Regions from separate parts of the Pseudoalteromonas sp. MIP2626 genome, predicted to be linked through region 1. Evidence: predicted binding sites of a transcription regulator. Region 1 holds the regulator's gene; each other region holds the start of a gene.

Region 1 (4,470 bases):
ATGAGCGCCAGCGCTAACGAAGTACGTTACGATGTAGCGAAACGTTTTTTAACCCTAGTAGGAGATGCAAACATTTCTCAAGCTGGGCAAAAAATTACGGCTAAAAGCATCACCTACGATATAGAGCAACAGCTTATAAGTGCTGAAAAAGATGAAAACTCAACTGATCGGGTACACACTATTTTAGTGCCTGTAGACGTAAAAAAAGAACAAAAACTCAATAAAGGTCAGCCATGAGTACATTAAAAGCAGAGCTATTAGCAAAAAGCTATAAAGGCCGTGAAGTTGTTAAAAATGTAGGACTTGAAGTAAAAGCTGGTAGCATTGTTGGTTTACTTGGCCCAAATGGCGCAGGTAAAACCACTACCTTTTACATGATTGTAGGCTTAGTACCTAGCGACAAAGGTAAAATATTAATTGATGATAACGATATTACCTTACTTCCTATGCACAGCCGTGCTCGTTTAGGTATTGGTTATTTACCACAAGAATCTTCTATTTTTAGAAAGCTCACTGTGTATCAAAATTTAATGGCTATTTTAGAAACGCGTAAGCAACTAAATAAACAAGCCAGGGAAGAAACCCTAAATAGTTTATTGGACGAATTTAGCCTGCAACATATTCGCGACAGCTTAGGTATGGCGCTATCTGGTGGTGAACGTCGCCGCGTAGAAATAGCACGTGCTTTAGCTGCAGATCCTAAATTTATATTGCTTGATGAGCCCTTTGCTGGCGTGGATCCTATTTCAGTACTCGATATTAAAAAAATTATAGAACACCTTAAAAATCGTGGTATTGGCGTACTAATTACCGACCACAATGTAAGGGAAACCCTTGATGTTTGTGAAAAAGCCTACATTGTTTCTCATGGGGAGCTAATTGCATCTGGTACTCCTGAATTTGTATTAAACGATAAAACAGTACGTGATGTTTATTTAGGCGAGCAGTTCAAACTGTAATATTTATGTTATTACTATAAGCATCTGCTAAGATTAATCATATCAATTTATAAGGATTGTTAGAGATAAATGAGGCAATCATTACAGCTGCGCATGGGCCAGCAACTTACAATGACTCCGCAACTGCAACAGGCTATTCGCTTATTGCAGCTTAGTACCTTGGATCTCCAGCAAGAAATACAAGAAGCACTTGATAGCAACCCATTACTTGAAGTTGATGAACAAGATTACACGGAAGAATCAGCAGGTAAAAACGAGCAAAAAGCAGATGACATTACTGTTAGCGCCTCTGCTGACGACACCCCAAGCGAGTATGAGCAAGATAGCGGTGAAGCACTAAATAAAGACACCATAAGCGACGACATGGCCATGGATGTATCATGGGATGAATATATGAGCGCAGCGCCTGCCTCTTCATCAGGGCCAATGCCTGAAGATGAATCTATTTATCAAGGTGCATCAACCGAAACCCTGCATGAATACTTAATGTGGCAATTACAGCTCACCCCTTTTAGCCCTACCGACGAAGCTATTGCCATAGCTATCGTTGAAGCCGTAGATGACTCTGGTATTTTAACCCTCAGTTGCGAAGACCTTTTAGCAAGCTTTAACCAAGAAACTGACGACGAACACGAAGTAGAACTAGATGAAATAGAAGCAGTGCTAAAGCGCATTCAATTATTTGATCCTGTTGGTATTGCAGCTCGCAGCTTGCAAGAATGCTTATGCATTCAATTAAATCAATTTGATAAAGACACCCCTTATATTAACGAAACAAAAATGGTGTTAACTGATCATATCGATTTACTCGCTGCTCGCGACTATCGTACGTTAATGAAAAAAACTAAGCTCAAAGAAGAAGAGCTTAAAGAAATAATGACACTTATTCATACGCTTAATCCTAAGCCTGCGGATACTATTGTCAGAGAAGAGTCTGAATACGTTATACCTGACGTGTCTGTTAAAAAAATAAAAGGCCGCTGGGTGGTAGAGCTAAACCCAGATAGCATGCCAAAAATACGTGTTAACAGCCAATATGCGGCTATGTCTCGTACAGTAAAATCCAGCGGTGACAGCCAATTTATTCGCTCGCACTTACAAGAAGCTAAATGGTTTATTAAAAGCCTAGAAAGTAGAAACGAAACACTCCTGAAAGTAACTAATTGTATTGTTAAGCAGCAACAAGCGTTTTTTGAACATGGCCCAGAAGCCATGAAACCTATGGTATTAAACGATGTTGCCGAAATAGTTGAAATGCACGAGTCGACTATTTCACGGGTCACTACGCAAAAATATATGCACACTCCACGTGGCATTTTTGAGCTTAAGTACTTTTTTTCAAGCCATGTAAGCACCGAAAATGGTGGCGAATGTTCATCAACTGCCATACGTGCCCTGATTAAAAAGTTGATAGCTGCAGAAAACTTAGCCAAACCATTGAGTGATAGCAAGATTGCAGATATATTGGCTGAGCAAGGAATTAAAGTAGCTAGACGGACAATTGCAAAATATCGCGAATCTCTGGCTATTCCCCCGTCGAATCAACGTAAAAGCTTGATTTAAGACGTACAACAAAGAGGAAAATGCTGATGCAACTAAACTTAACTGGTCGTCATGTAGACATTACAGACTCATTAAGAGACTATGTAAATAATAAATTTGCAAAGCTGCAAAGACACTCAGATCACATAACTAATGTGCATGTTATTCTCGATGTAGAAAAATTAAGTCAAAAAGCTGAAGCAACAATTTTTGTAAGTGGCGCTGAGCTATTTGCATCGACCGAACACCAAGATATGTACGCTGCCATTGACTCGTTGATTGACAAACTCGATCGTCAAGTAATTAAACACAAAGAGAAGTTTGCTCGACACTAACACTATGAAATTAAGCTCACTTATATGCCAGGACTGCAGCAAAGCTGTGGTCCTTTTTAATAGTAAAAAAAGAATTTTAGAATTCATCAGTGAACTCGCGCATAAAAAAATGCCGTATTTACCTCAGCAAGATATTCTCACTGCTTTATTGGCAAGAGAAAAGCTAGGTAGTACCGGTATTGGCCGAGGAATAGCAATTCCACATGGCCGTATGAGCGGGGCACAAGAGCCTCTTGCCTTAATTTTAATAAGCGAAACCGCTATTAATTTTGATGCAATTGATAATCGTCCAGTTGATATTTTTGTTGCGCTTATAGTGCCCGATGGCGATAACCAGCAGCACTTGAAAACACTAGCCACAATAGCTGATAAACTAAACGATAAAGAGTTTTGTAAGCAATTGCGTGCGGCAAAGTCTGATGAAGCGTTATACCAAGTTATTTTGGATCAATCCTAGTTACTAATAAAGGGGTGGTAAATGGAATTAATTATTATAAGTGGCCGATCAGGTTCTGGTAAGTCAGTTGCTTTACGTGTTGTAGAAGATTTAGGTTACTATTGTGTAGATAATATTCCGGTAAATTTGCTGCCTTCATTAGTGCGCAGTGTCTCTGATAACTACGATAAAATAGCCGTTAGTATAGACGTGCGTAACCTGCCTAAAGATCAGCAGCAGTTTAACGATATTCTTGAGTACTTGCCCGACTTTGCTAAACCAACGTTATTTTATTTAGATAGCGACGATCAAACGTTAATCCGCCGTTATTCAGAAACGCGTCGTTTGCACCCGCTTTCGATTGATTCGCTACCGCTAGATTTAGCAATAAAAAAGGAAAAAGAATTACTCGATGTACTCGTAACGCGGGCTGATCATGTCATTGATACAACCGATTTAAGTGTGCATCAACTTGCTGAATCTATGCGTGAAACCATACTCGGTAAAAAAGACAAACAGCTTATCATTACCTTTGAGTCGTTTGGCTTTAAGCATGGTATTCCCAAAGGTGCTGATTATGTTTTTGATGCGCGTTTTTTACCAAACCCACACTGGGAACCGGAGCTCAAGCCTTTAACTGGATTAGATCAACCAGTAAAAGATTATTTAGCTAGTCATAGTATTGTGCAAAAATTCACTTGGCAAATTCAAACCTTTGTACAAACGTGGTTACCACACCTAGAGCGTAATAATCGCAGTTATTTAACCATTGCTATTGGTTGTACTGGTGGTCAGCACCGCTCAGTTTATTTAGCGCAAACAATTGGTGAAAGCTTTGCTATGTCTCACCCTAATGTAAAAATTCGCCATCGCGAGCAAGAAAAATAATTCAATTTAAATAATCATCTGTTCAGCTTAAGTAGAGTATCTTATGCGCTTAGAAAATACATTTTTAATAAAAAACAAGCTAGGCCTGCATGCTAGAGCTGCTACCGTATTAGCACAATTAGCGGTACAATTTGACGCATCTATTACCTTATTTCAAGATGAAAAAGAAGCCGCTGGCGATAGCGTACTGGCTTTAATGTTACTAGAAAGTAGCCAAGGTAAAGAAGTAAAAGTAGTGTGCGAAGGACCCGATGCAGAGCATGCTTTACATGCCGTTGGCCAATTAATAGCGCAGCGCTTTAACGAACAA
Region 2 (4,470 bases), on a different contig from region 1:
AATTATTTACTAAATCAACACCGCCACTGGCTTCAAACGTCGATTTTTCGATTGGACGTAATGTAAATTCTGAGTCAGGTCTTATGCTTTTTGACGATGCAACAGCAACTTCACCAGAAATTTTGATGCTATCGGTAAGGTTCCATTCTGCACCAAGTGCATTTGAAAACGAGTCAGTATCACGAAAGTCACTGTATGTTTTAGGAATGCCAAATTCGTTAGTTAACGTATAGTTATTTACGCCGTTAGCGTCTTGTGTGGTGTTTGCATCTGTTGATAGTGAACCTGCTACACCTAAAATAGAGTTACCAGCTTGCTCACCAGAGCGCTTAGTGCCACTTAAATCAAGGTACATCATGCCATTACCCGACTGTGGTGCCCACTGAAGTGATAAATTTACAGCAGTACGTTCACGTTTTTCTACATATTGCTCAATACTGTGCTCATCTCTGACGATGGCGTTACCGCTTGCTGTATTTCCTTCTTGACCGTTAATTAATATGTCTTGAGGCTTTACGCGGCTAGACGTTTCGTCTTGGCGAATTTCACGATCTTGATATGAAACCATGACAATAGCGCCAAACGTACCCATTTCATCAAAGTCCCAATTATTACCAACAGATCCACTAAATATTGGCGCTACGTTTTCGGTTTTATCTGCGTATTCTGCATCTAACGACATAGCTGCTGTTAGTTTATCTAATTCTAATGGGCGCACTGTTCTTAAACTAACCGTACCACCAAGCGCACCTTCAATCATATCGGCAGTTGGCGACTTAACAACTTCTACCGTTTTTAAGAAACTTGATGGAAAATCTTGAAGGCTAATGCCATCACGAGAATCGCCAATAGTAGAGCGACCATTTAATTCAACCCGGTTTTGCGGTAAACCACGAATCGAAACACTATCACCCACACCAAAGTCAGAATTAATAGATACGCCAGTAATACGTTGCAGGGCTTCGGCAATGTTATTGTCTGGTAATTTACCAATGTCTTCTGCAACAACAGCATCAACAATACGACCGTCAGTACGTTTAAGCATTGCAGCGGCTTTCATACTGTTAAGAATTCCTTTTACTTCAATAACCTCTATGTTTTTATCTGCTGTAGCTGAGGTGTTTTCAGACTCTTGTGCAGCTAAAGTAGATGATGTCATTAAAATAAGTGCGGCCGCGCTAATAAGTGCAGGATTACTTTTATGTTGTTTATTGATTAGTGAGGAAGTAATTCGATTAAGCTTCATGTATCTCTCCCGTTTGGGTAATTGTGTGTTGATGATGTGTTTTGGTCTACCAATTTTTAGGTGCTTTGCTTTTTTTTGGTAATACTTAAAGTGTGGTTAAAATTAGTCCAATTAAGTTTTAATTTCAAGCTTTGTTTACCAGTAATGTGAATTTGGTATTACAATTGCGGTTGTTTTTTTTGTTTAATATTTAACAAATTTAACAAGTTATGTTTTTAATTTATTTTGTAATCGCAGTTAAAAAGTTTAATTTAATGTTGGTATATAGGTTTGTTATTGCTATTTATTAATTATAATTTTTAAAAATACGGTAAATTTAACCTCACTTGTTTGGGAGGTTTGGGGTTTTAACCTATAAAAAACTCATTACTTTAGATAAAAAAGTGCTAATTAGTGCCAAGGCGATAAAAAGAAGTTTACTTACAGAGGGATGTGAAGCGTTTATTTAAAATAAGAAATATAAATCACTTGCTGGTAATGGCTTTGTTGTTTTTTACTTTAAGTTTAAAATAAAATTGGTTAACCTGTTTTTTTGCTGGTATCAATAAAGTATTGGCTGGTATTAATAGTATAAAATTTAAATGCAGATGTACGAGGGTTTAATCGGGAGGAATTTGGTTTTATTTTTAATTTGTTTGCTGAGCGTGCCATTATTTAGTGGCTACTTGGGGGTAACTTTTTAAGAGCAAAATGCAGATATTTAGCTACATAGGCGTGTAATTAGCTTAGTAGGTTATTATTTTATTAAGCTATTAGCACTTAAAAAGCCCGCATTATTAAATAATGCGGGCTTTTTTAATTTTAAATTATTAACTAACAATAAATATTTAGTTATTTATGCCAGTTATAACAGTGGATCTACTTTTGTAGTTCACCTGTTGATGATTCAAGGTGAGCACGAATAAACCATTGAAATTGCTCTAGCTCGGCTAGTTGGCTGGTGATCATGTCCTCAGAAACCGGATCAAGATCAGCAAGCGTATCTATGGCTTTACGATGATCGCTATTAATACCGCTATACACATTATCGAGTGCACTTAAGTGTTCGGTAACAAGGGCTTTACCAATTGAGTACTCATCCCATGTACGGCGATCAACAATTGATTTTGGCGTACCAACAGGTACGCCACCTAGCGTTGCAATGCGCTCTGCGATGGTGTCTGTCATTTCACGTACAACCGCAACTTGTGGGTCTAGCATTTCATGCACGCCAATAAAATTAGGGCCAACCACGTTCCAGTGAATATGTTTAAGGGTAAGTTGTAAGTCAATTAGCGCAACCATACGGTTGTCGAGCGTAGCGATAGTTTTTTCTGCTGAATCGTTACTCATACCTGGAGCGGTAAATTTAGCTGTTTTGTTACTATTACTCATAATTTCTCCTACTTAATTATTTTGCCCATTAATTACTATATGAACATACTTTACTTTATTTAAAGCAATCGCCATGCCGAGAAGTAAATTAAAATAAAGTTGTTTATATACAATTAGATAGAGTTTTTATTTGAGGGGGAGAGTGATGTTAAGTATTACATATTTGAAAACTGTGCACTTTTTTGTAAATTATGCACAGTGTAATAAATATCATAGTTAATGGGCTTAGTTATTATATTTAATTGCTAAGTCCTGCAACTAAGCCCTACAAAGTGCTGCTTATTAATTTTACGAGTTACTCAATTCGCAGCGCCATACAGTCACTATGGCCATTAATAATCATGCTTTTATCAACTCGCACACCCGCACCAGAATATTTACCTGCTGTGGTAAAGCTGCATATTTGTACAAAGTAATCGTCTACTTTTGGTAGTGCAAATAATTGCTGATATATTTGCTCTTGGGATGCAAAGTGTCCGGCGGTTTCCTCAATGGTTTGTTGTTGCTGATCGACTAGTTGAATATTTGCTCCACAGCGGCCAACAATGGGTTTTACTACATAGCCGGTTTGTAATAATTCATCACTGAGCTCAAACGCGGTATTGAGCAAATATTTATGATTAGGAAATAAACTCCACAGCACAGGTAAGATTGCTTTATTACTGGGGATCAGTGTCCATAATGGTTCAAAAACCATGACATTTTTACGCAATAATACATCAGCCAACCGCGGGGTTGCGCCTGCTTGCCATTGCGGCTCAAAATTATGATTTTGAGCTTGATCAGCCTCGCATTCATCACGAATTTGCTCAAGTGCTGTTTCCCACGACCAGGTTTTCCATACGTAATTAAGTTTATTGCCATCGGCATCAATTATATTGCCAAAGTCGTCCCAAGACAGAGTACTTAAACCAATAATAATTTTGCACTCAAAGCCTGCTGCCGCAATTGTTTCTTTCATAAATAAAGCATGGTAATGCTCTTCTGGGTCGTCATCTTGAAGAATATGAACTAAACCTTTTACTTCACTTTTTCGCCATGCTTTTACTAAGTCTTTAAATAAATCTTGCCCTGCATCAATACCCGTTTTAACCCCAAAGTGCTTTGCCCACTTACCCTGAACTTTACCGCTTTCCATATAACACGAAGCGGAGTCGCAGTTGTATTCATACACTTTTAAGCCTGCGGGGGTTAGTGCAAAGTCAAAGCGACTGGTGATCAATTGATTTAAGCGGTTATCCCACGATTGACGAATTTTATTGAGTACTACTTCAGGTAAATTAAACTTTTTTAATAGCTCAGGGTGCTGTAACACATAATCGGTGGCATGCATAAATAAGCCATGCAGCTCATTAGTGGCGTGCTCAATGGCTTGTTGGGCTGTGTGTGAAATAGTAAAGTAGCTATGTTGATCCTCTGCATTGGAGGTAAGCTTGTGGCCTTGCATCATGTCTACATAGGCGGCTTCGTCATCATTAGCAATATTTAACCATGACTTTGCAGCTTGGCCTGTATCGGCAATATAATTAGATTTTATTGTAAATAAATCGGTGTTTATTTCAGTGGTAGGTTCTGCGTGTTCAATTTGATCAGTTTGGGTCATCCAGCCTAAAATAGTTGCATCGTTATAAGAGCATTCAATCCAATAGTCGCCATCTTTGGTTATTTTAGCTTTAAGCTCGCGGCACCAATTTTGACCTTGTGGCCATGTTTGATGGCCAACATTTTGCTCAGCAAGACGAATTTTATCAGGGTGAACTTCTACTACTATGGCAACATGGCCGGTTTCTTCAAACTCACCACCTTCTTCCCAAATAAGTAAACTACCAACTTGAGGGTGATGCTTTGCG
Region 3 (4,470 bases), on a different contig from region 1:
TTAGCCATCAAGGTCATGAGTTTTTGTACCAGCAAGTTATTCAACTGATCAGGGATATGAGTGCTCAGCAGGCTTTATTGCCCTCAGAAAAACTGCCGTCTTTACGTAAAATGGCTAGCAACCTTAATATAAGTATTCCTACGGTAAAGCAGGCCTATCAAGCGCTAGAGGATCAAGGGGTTATAGAGGCACGCGAAAAGTCAGGCTACTTTTTAAAAGCCGTTAACATGGCAAGCAGCTTACCAAAACGGGTTAAGCTGAGCCGCGAGCCCGTGATTGTAAACAAGCAGGCGCTGATTGAGCAGGTATACACAGCCATTCATCAGGCCCATGTGGTGCCTTTTGGAGTCGCTAACCCGGTTGCTGCAGCACCAACCGATAAAGCCTTAGCCAGAAATATGCGCCGAGTAATGACGCTTGCCGGTAGTAACGCTATTAATTACGGGCCACTGGATGGTTATGCACCGTTAAAAAAGCAACTTATTCATCGCTATTTAGACTTTGGCATTGGCATTAATATGGATGAAATGGTGATCACTAATGGTGCGCAAGAAGCACTGGCAATTGCACTCAAATGCGTAACTAAGCCCGGTGATGTAGTGGCCATAGAGAGCCCTTGCTATCACGGAATTATAGAGTTAATAGAAAGTTTAGGCCTTAAAGCACTTGAAATACCTTTATGCCCAGATAATGGTATTTGGCTAAACGATTTAGCGCAGGCGCTTAATGAGCACGATATTAAAGCGTGCTTATTTTCTACGGCTATTAGTAATCCGGTTGGTAGTTTTATGCCAGATAAAAATCGAGAACAGCTGGTGGAACTAGTTGAAAGCCATAACGTAGTGCTCATTGAAGATGACGTATATGGCGACCTATACTTTACACCCAAACGAGGTACACCTGCTATAGCGTATTCCAAAAAAGGCTTGGTGCTAAGTTGTTCGTCTTTTTCTAAAACGGCTGCCCCTAGTTATCGTGTTGGTTGGCTTATTGCGGGGAAATTTGCAGGGCAAGCTAGGCGTTATAAAAGAGCATTGAGTTGTTCTACCTCACTAATTAATCAATGGACGTTATCAGAATTTGTTTTTAGCGGTGAATACGATCGTAATTTAAAAGTACTTAGGCAGCGTTTACGTACGAATAAAGAGCATATGCGACGTTGCTTACAGCAAGCCATGCCAAAAGGTACACGGATCAGCGATCCACAAGGTGGCTGTGTTATTTGGTTAGACTTAGGCTGCGAGTATGATAGCCAAAAGCTATTTTCATTAGCGCTTGAGGTAGGTATAAGCATTACTCCAGGGTTGATATTTTCAGCTTCAAATAAATACAAAAGCTGTATAAGGCTAAGCTATGGTGTGCAGTGGAGTGAGCAAATAGAGCAAGCAATTGTCACACTAGGTAAACTTACCTTACTAGCAAAAAAGTAGCCTAATTTAAAGGGGAACAACAGCTTGTAACAAGTTTTTCGGCACAATAAAAAACAGCCGTTAAGTTAAGCGTAACGGCTGCAAAGGGATGTTAAATAATTACCTAAGTGAAGTTTGTAAACTAGTTTTGTTTAAAGCTAAATAATTGGTAACCTTTAAGTTCAGGTAATTGTACTACTAGCTGCTCTTCTTGTTTAGCTATATTGGCAAAATTTTCGCATAAGGCATTGGCACGTTTTTCGAGCGCATCGGCATGCTGCTCTACTTTTTCTTCTATTTGCGTACCCATATTTTCCATACGTTGTTCAAAGGCTTGCATGTCGCCTCCTGAGCCAAGTAATTCAGAACCTAAAGCAACTAAAATACTCCCCATAGATTGCATTACAGCAGACTCAACAGCGGTCTCTATTTGTTGTTCGAACTGCTGCTCAAAGTTTTCACCAAATTGGTTAAAGCTTTGCTGGCCCATAACAAAGGTGTCTTGTTGATAAAAAGTATTTTGTACTTCAAGTTTAATGTCGTCCATTAACGATGAGATATTATCGAGGCCATCAATATTAAAAGCATTAGCAACTTCTTGCAGTGCAACACCGGCAATTTTAACGCCTTCTAAGGCTATATTTGCTACTTCGGGTAATTGCGTGCGTAAACTATCTGAATATTGAGTTAGCGCCTTTTGCTGGGAATGATTAAGCGCTACCGATTCACCATTAATGGTTAAATTGCCATTGGTATTAAATTGCATAGTTTGCTTATTGGCGGTAAAAATCTCTAGTTCGTCAGGCTTAATACGTACATCATTTTTAAATTCTACATTACATTGCTCATTATTAAATGACACTGTTGAATCGTTATCATTATGTGCCACAACGGCAGGTGCACATATTAAAGTGCTCATTAATAGTAATTTTTTCATATTTATTCTCAGTTTTTTATTGATGATAAATAAGTAATAACAAGTTTAGTGCCAATGTTTTTTTATTATATTAAACAATAGGTTGGTTTTATTTTTAGTATTGTCTATAGCAAAGGTTTATTATAAAAAAACTATTTTTTAGTCAAATTGGCTAAAGTTAGAGCAGTAATTAATTTTATTTATCGATACGATAAAAAACTCTCACTTTCCATAAAGCGAATTTAGCGCTATTTATTCACAGTATTGACATGGAGGCTATTTAAGATAGCTACATGGCTTTATTTTGGCGCTAAACTGCATTGCACTTTATGTGTCGAACATTTTAATTTTACCGATTATTGCGATTATAAAATCCTTGGTTGGTCTCAAACACTTTATGGAGTGGGTTGTGGGTAAGACATTTAGTTACGATGCGCTAGATGACGATTTTGTTGAAGACGAGTACGAAATGCTCGGGCGTAATCAGCACGATAAGAACAAGCAAAAGGTTAAGAAAAAGTTGGAAGACTACCTTGAGCAAAAGCGCTTGCGTAAAAACCTAGGCGAAGACGATTTAAGCGATTACACCGATTAAATTGCGCTAGTATAACTAAAGTACCAATGTGAATTAGACTCTAAATGTACGCATTTATGTATGTTTAAATTTTGATTAGATTGGCAATAAAGAGGCTGTGTGCCTCTTTATTACTTTTAAGCGGCGTTACTTATTGCTTTGTTGCAGTGCTTTTTGAATGGTGAGCTCTAGCTTTTCTGGCTTGGTAAAGGGTGCATAGCGTTTAATTGGTGAGCCGTCTGCTGCGATTAAAAACTTAGTAAAGTTCCACTTTATTTTGCGAGTTAAAAAGCCTGGTTGTGTCGATTTCAAATAACGAAATACCGGATGAGCATGCTCTCCGTTTACCTCTACTTTAGCGGCCATTAAAAAATTAACCCCGTAGTTTATTAAACATCCTTGCTCTATCTGCTGTGCATCTCCGGGTTCTTGCTGATTAAACTGATTACACGGAAATCCTAAAATTACTAAGCCTTGGCTAGCATATTTATTATGCAAAGCCTGTAGTGACTCGTACTGGTAGGTAAAACCACACTTGCTTGCCGTGTTTACAATAAGCACGACTTTACCAGCAAACTCGCTAAAATTAATGGTGTTACCTTGCAAACTGGTGGCGCTTAACTGATGAAACTTGTGCATTATTTATGCTTTACCTTATCTTTGTTGATGCTCAATTTACTCTTTTAAGTACATTGCTTAATATGGTTGTTGTATATATTAAGACTATTTTTTAATTTAAAATTAAAAATAATCCCATACCCGCAATCGTAGTGTAGTAAATATTATGGGTTTTATAAGCCACAATAATAGCTACTATAGCCGCACTTAAATAAGGGTTTTGCCAATTTAAATTAATGCCATCATCGTTTAAAAATACAATAGGTACCCAAATAGCCGTAAGTACCGCTGGTGCACTAAAACTTAAAAATTGTTGCATTTTAGGCCCAACTTTAAAGGGTAAAGCGCGGTGCAAAAATAAGTAACGGGTAAAAAAGGTAATACAGGCCATTAGTAAAATAGTGGTCATCATAAGTTGCGCTCCTTTTTAGCAGTTATTCTTGCTGTAAAGTATCCTGCGCTCATGGCCAGTAATGCAGAGCTCACCAGCCATAACTCAAATCCGGTACTTTTAAACAGTGTAGCGCTAATGCCTGCGACTATAACTGTAACGAGTGAGGCGAGGCTTTTAACACCCGGAATAACTAAAGCTATAAATGTAGCGGCTATAGCAAAGTCGAGGCCCAAATGGGTTAAATCGGGGAGCATAGTACCAGCAACAATGCCTATAAATGTCCATAAATTCCATGCAATATAAAAGCTAAAACCGGCGCTAAGTGCGTAAATTAAACGTATTTTTGTACGATAGGCTTTAGGGTGGTGCGAAAATGCAAACAACTCATCGGTCAATACAAAGCTTACAGGTAGACGCCAGCGCAAAGGTTGATCAATTACTTTATGACGTACCGCTAAGCCATATAAAAAATGCCGAGAGCTAATTATAAAGGTAGTAAACAAAATGGTGAGTAGTGGCGTATTTCCCGCAATTAACTCAATAGCGACAAGCTGTGCAG
Region 4 (4,470 bases), on a different contig from region 1:
AGCAGCAGGAAAACACAATGTGCCACTTAGGGTGCTATCAAGTTTTTACCCTGATGCTGGTACATTGATTAGTTTTGAGGAGAGCGATATGCCTGGCAATGTCGTTTCGGGTATTGCGTTTAATCGTGATGAATGTTTGATAAATGTAGAGGGTGTACTGAGTGGTACACAATATCTTGCAAAGATTTTGAAACTTTTTGCAGATAACGGCATCGAAATAGATATGATTAATCAAGTTAATCATAATGTTGACAAAGTAGACTATGCTTTTACTGTACATACAAATGATTATTTACATGCATTAGACGTTTTAACAGAGCAGCAAGCTCAGTTAACAGCACAAAATATTTTTGGGTTAACAACAGTAGCTAAAGTATCTGCTGTTGGTATGGGTATGAAGTCACATTCGGGTGTTGCTAGTTTATTTTTTGATGCATTAGCTGCAGAAAATATTAATGTTATTTTAGTGTCTACATCAGAAATTAAAATATCGGTTTTAATAGATGAAAAATACCTAGAGTTGGCTGTTCGTGCATTACATAAGATATTTTTAACAGAAAATGAATAGATTGATAGGTTTTACTTACTTTTCAGTCTAATTTTCATTAAAATGTTCTAGCGGAATCTTATAATTTTATTGGAACAAGGGAGCAAAAGAATGCTAATACTAACTCGTAGAGTAGGTGAAACCCTAATGATCGGTGACGAAGTAACCGTTACTGTTCTAGGTGTTAAAGGGAATCAAGTTCGAATCGGTGTTAACGCACCAAAAGACGTTTCAGTGCATCGTGAAGAGATTTACATGCGTATTCAAGCTGAAAAGTCTAACCCTGAACCTGGCAATGCTTAATCAGCAATGTACATAACTTAGTTACATACTGAGTTATTGCCAAAAGCCACTCACTGAGTGGCTTTTTTGTGTATAAAATTAAGTGTTTCGGCAGTTAATATGTGCTTGGATATATACTGCATACCTTTTTTGTTTTTTAATAGTATGCCGCGCTCTGTGGTTATAACTTCGTTAATATCTGACCACAGAAGTTGGGTGTTTTTATAAAAGTTACTCGATTTAATCCCTTCTTCGTCAAGAGTAAGGGTGACCTCAGATCCCGAGGCTTTACTTAGCATTTGTCTAGTAACCCACCAAGGTCGGCGATAATAAAAGGCAATACATTCGAGCACCGCAACCATGATCAGAAAAGATCCTAGGTAATGATCGTCTAAACCATAAATCCCAAATAATCCAAGTGCTATTAATAGTACCAATAAAAAATATTTTGGTTGCGCGCGCTTGCTATGTGCAACTGATTCGTCAAAGCACTCATAAAAATAAGGCTTATCAAGCGTATAGGTTGTTGTAAGTGTCATATAGGAGTTCTTAAAACATAATTATATGCATTTTAACAAGCTAACCAGTAAATGCGCAGTTATATAATAAATAACTGCATAATAGATAAAGATATTGGCGTTTATTATTTATCAGATCCAATCTTAAGTTTAGGTGTTATTTTATTACACGCATAAAAAAACGGCTCATTTTAGAGCCGTTTTTTTAATAAATTAGAAGAATTAACAGTTAGTTTCTTCTGCATTTACACCTTCTTTTACTTCTTCACATGCATCTTCAACTTTGTTTTGCACGTCAGTTACTGCTTCGTCAATACGTTCACCAGCATCTTCTGCGTGGTTATCTTCACAGCCCATAATAAATAAACTTGCGAATAGGCCAATTAGTGCTGCTCTTAAAGTTGTCGAATTCATAATGTAATTCCTTGTAAATTTTGATTTAAATGATTTTTAATTAGTTTAAAACTTTAGTTTGTTACCTAGGGCTTTTTGCCACGTAGGGCACCCGATACTAAAGATATAACTAAAAGTATTAAAAATATAAAAAATATAATTTTTGCAATACCCGCTGCGGCGCCTGCTATACCACCAAAACCTAACACTGCAGCAATTAAAGCAATTACTAAAAAAGTGATTGTCCAGCGTAACATTGTATTCTCCTTGGTTTATCAAATTTGCTCAATGGATATGATGCGAGTTACGTGCCAATGTTTTTTTACTTTTAAATCAATAGTTTGTTTTTGTTTGTGTTATTTCAGCGTGCACTCAATGGTAAGTTTTACGCTTTGCTATGTAATTTATTCATACTGATACAAGTGATTATGGATGTTAGTTTTTTATAAGAGAAGTTAGCGCATATTGATTTTTAGAATTGAGTTTAAGAGCTATTAAATTGCAGTTCGAGACTTGCGAGCATAGCGGGCTTAATAACAGCGGCTATTTAAATGGTTGAATAATTAACAAATATATTTGGTAAGACCAATTACCAGTGGTGAAATTACTTTATGCTAATAGAACTGTTAACGCTTTACTTTAAGTGCATTATTAACGGTTTTTAGGTCGCCTATATAACTTTTATTTATATTCACTATTTTTATTATCTATGTAATAGCGCGTATCTAGTCCTTTTTGTAGTGTTAAGTTAATTAATAGCATGTTAGTTTTGTTTAAATTGGTTTTACCAATTTACAGGCTATAGACAAAACACTGTTTTTTGTTATTATTCGGTGAATAATTATTTACGTAAAATGATTTTTTATTTTGATTTCGGTATAAGTTTTATAGGAGAGGAAAATGGATATCGCTGCTTTACTTACAACAGCAAGCAACTTAATGCTAACCGGTATGGTGGGGGTGTTTGTGTTTCTGTCATTATTAATTACCTGCGTTACGGTTATGTCTAAGCTGGTATCTCGCTTTGCAGAGCCTGAGCTTGCAATGCCTGCCAGAACACCGTCTTTTAAATCACAAGGTGTGCCTAATGAGCACATCGCCGCAATTAGTGCTGCCATTGCTCAGTACAAAACAAACAATAATTAAAGGAGCACTTAAATGGCTAAATTAAAATTAACAGAACTGGTACTACGTGATGCGCATCAATCATTGTTAGCAACTCGTATGCGCCTTGACGATATGCTACCGATTGCAAAAAAGCTTGATGATGCAGGTTATTGGTCTATTGAGTCGTGGGGTGGAGCTACGTTTGATTCGTGTATTCGTTATTTAGGTGAAGATCCTTGGGAGCGTATTCGCGCACTAAAAAAAGCGATGCCAAATACTAAACAGCAAATGCTATTACGCGGTCAAAATTTATTAGGTTACCGCCATTATGCTGACGATGTAGTAGAAAAATTTGTAGAGCGTGCCCATAAAAATGGCGTTGATGTATTTCGTATATTTGATGCAATGAACGATGTACGTAATCTTGAAACGGCAATTAAAGCGGCTATAAAAGTAGGCGCACATGCCCAAGGGACTATTTCTTATACAGTAAGCCCTGTTCATACGCTTGATATGTGGTTAACGCTAGCTAAGCAGTTGGAAGATTTAGGCTGTCATTCAATTTGTATTAAAGATATGGCGGGTTTATTAAAGCCGTACGATGCTGAAAAACTAATTAAAGCACTAAAAGAAACTGTATCTATTCCAATTGCAATGCAGTGCCACGCCACAACAGGTTTAAGTACTGCGACTTATCAAAAAGCGATTGATGCAGGCATTGATATGCTTGATACCGCAATTTCATCTATGAGTATGACTTACGGACACACCGCAACTGAAACTATTGTATCGATAGTTGAAGGGACTGAGCGTGATACTGAGCTTGATTTAAATCACCTTGAAGAAATTGCTGCTTACTTTAGAGATGTACGTAAAAAATACGCGGCATTTGAAGGTAGCTTAAAAGGGGTTGATGGCCGTATTTTACTCGCGCAAGTACCTGGTGGCATGTTAACTAACATGGAAAACCAGCTTAAAGAGCAAGGCGCAGCAGATAAGCTTAATGAAGTTTTACTTGAGATCCCACGTGTACGTGAAGATCTTGGCTTTTTACCGCTTGTTACACCAACGTCGCAAATTGTAGGCACTCAAGCGGTACTTAATGTACTAACGGGTGAGCGCTATAAAACAATTACTAAAGAAACAGCTGGCGTATTAAAAGGTGAATATGGCCTAACACCAGCACCTATGAATAAAGAGCTACAAGAGCGTGTGCTTGATGGAGCAGAGGTAATTACTTGTCGTCCTGCAGATAATATTGCACCTGAGCTTGCAACGCTTGAGGCTGAATTATTAAAAGAAGTACAAGAGCAAGGTTTAACTCTTGCTGATGAGCAAATTGATGACGTACTAACGTATGCATTATTCCCACAGGTTGGTTTGAAGTTTATTAAAAACCGTAACAACCCAGATGCATTTGAGCCAGTTCCTTGTGTTGAAGATAAAAGTAATAAAGCTCCCTCTAAATCAGCTTCAAATAACAACAGCGTTAAAGCTGAGCAATACAGCGTAAAAGTAGACGGTAAGGTTTACGACGTTGTTGTAGCTCAAGGCGGCGAGCTTAAAGAAGTTACATTAAAAGACTCAGAACATATTCCTCAGTCTGCTTCGGTTGCATCAGGC

Evidence for each region. The regulator sigma-54, encoded in region 1, starts transcription at its own class of promoters, with help from an activator protein. The targets are predictions, from matches to a motif close to GTTGGCACGNNNNTNGNNT.
Region 2: the regulator sigma-54 is predicted to act here: its motif matches at 2,683-2,701, upstream of dps (DNA starvation/stationary phase protection protein Dps).
Region 3: the regulator sigma-54 is predicted to act here: its motif matches at 2,384-2,402, upstream of HC000_RS06695 (YggN family protein).
Region 4: the regulator sigma-54 is predicted to act here: its motif matches at 2,038-2,056, upstream of HC000_RS10820 (DUF1328 family protein).

The regions. Positions count from the first base shown of each region.
Region 1 covers NZ_JAATTW010000003.1:136,799-141,268, reverse strand. Annotated here, with positions in the region: gene lptA (lipopolysaccharide transport periplasmic protein LptA) at 1-237, shown strand, start outside; gene lptB (LPS export ABC transporter ATP-binding protein) at 234-959, shown strand; gene HC000_RS03440 (RNA polymerase factor sigma-54) at 1,029-2,522, shown strand; gene hpf (ribosome hibernation promoting factor) at 2,549-2,836, shown strand; gene ptsN (PTS IIA-like nitrogen regulatory protein PtsN) at 2,841-3,293, shown strand; gene rapZ (RNase adapter RapZ) at 3,315-4,160, shown strand; gene HC000_RS03420 (HPr family phosphocarrier protein) at 4,204-4,470, shown strand, end outside.
Region 2 covers NZ_JAATTW010000028.1:1,805-6,274, forward strand. Annotated here, with positions in the region: gene HC000_RS12005 (TonB-dependent receptor) at 1-1,246, opposite strand, end outside; gene dps (DNA starvation/stationary phase protection protein Dps) at 2,105-2,620, opposite strand; gene gss (bifunctional glutathionylspermidine amidase/synthase) at 2,916-4,470, opposite strand, start outside.
Region 3 covers NZ_JAATTW010000009.1:58,093-62,562, reverse strand. Annotated here, with positions in the region: gene HC000_RS06700 (PLP-dependent aminotransferase family protein) at 1-1,430, shown strand, start outside; gene HC000_RS06695 (YggN family protein) at 1,552-2,346, opposite strand; gene HC000_RS06690 (hypothetical protein) at 2,735-2,920, shown strand; gene HC000_RS06685 (glutathione peroxidase) at 3,047-3,538, opposite strand; gene HC000_RS06680 (AzlD domain-containing protein) at 3,630-3,929, opposite strand; gene HC000_RS06675 (AzlC family ABC transporter permease) at 3,926-4,470, opposite strand, start outside.
Region 4 covers NZ_JAATTW010000022.1:38,569-43,038, reverse strand. Annotated here, with positions in the region: gene HC000_RS10840 (aspartate kinase) at 1-568, shown strand, start outside; gene csrA (carbon storage regulator CsrA) at 659-850, shown strand; gene HC000_RS10830 (YcxB family protein) at 901-1,368, opposite strand; gene HC000_RS10825 (hypothetical protein) at 1,570-1,761, opposite strand; gene HC000_RS10820 (DUF1328 family protein) at 1,827-1,997, opposite strand; gene HC000_RS10815 (OadG family transporter subunit) at 2,641-2,886, shown strand; gene oadA (sodium-extruding oxaloacetate decarboxylase subunit alpha) at 2,899-4,470, shown strand, end outside.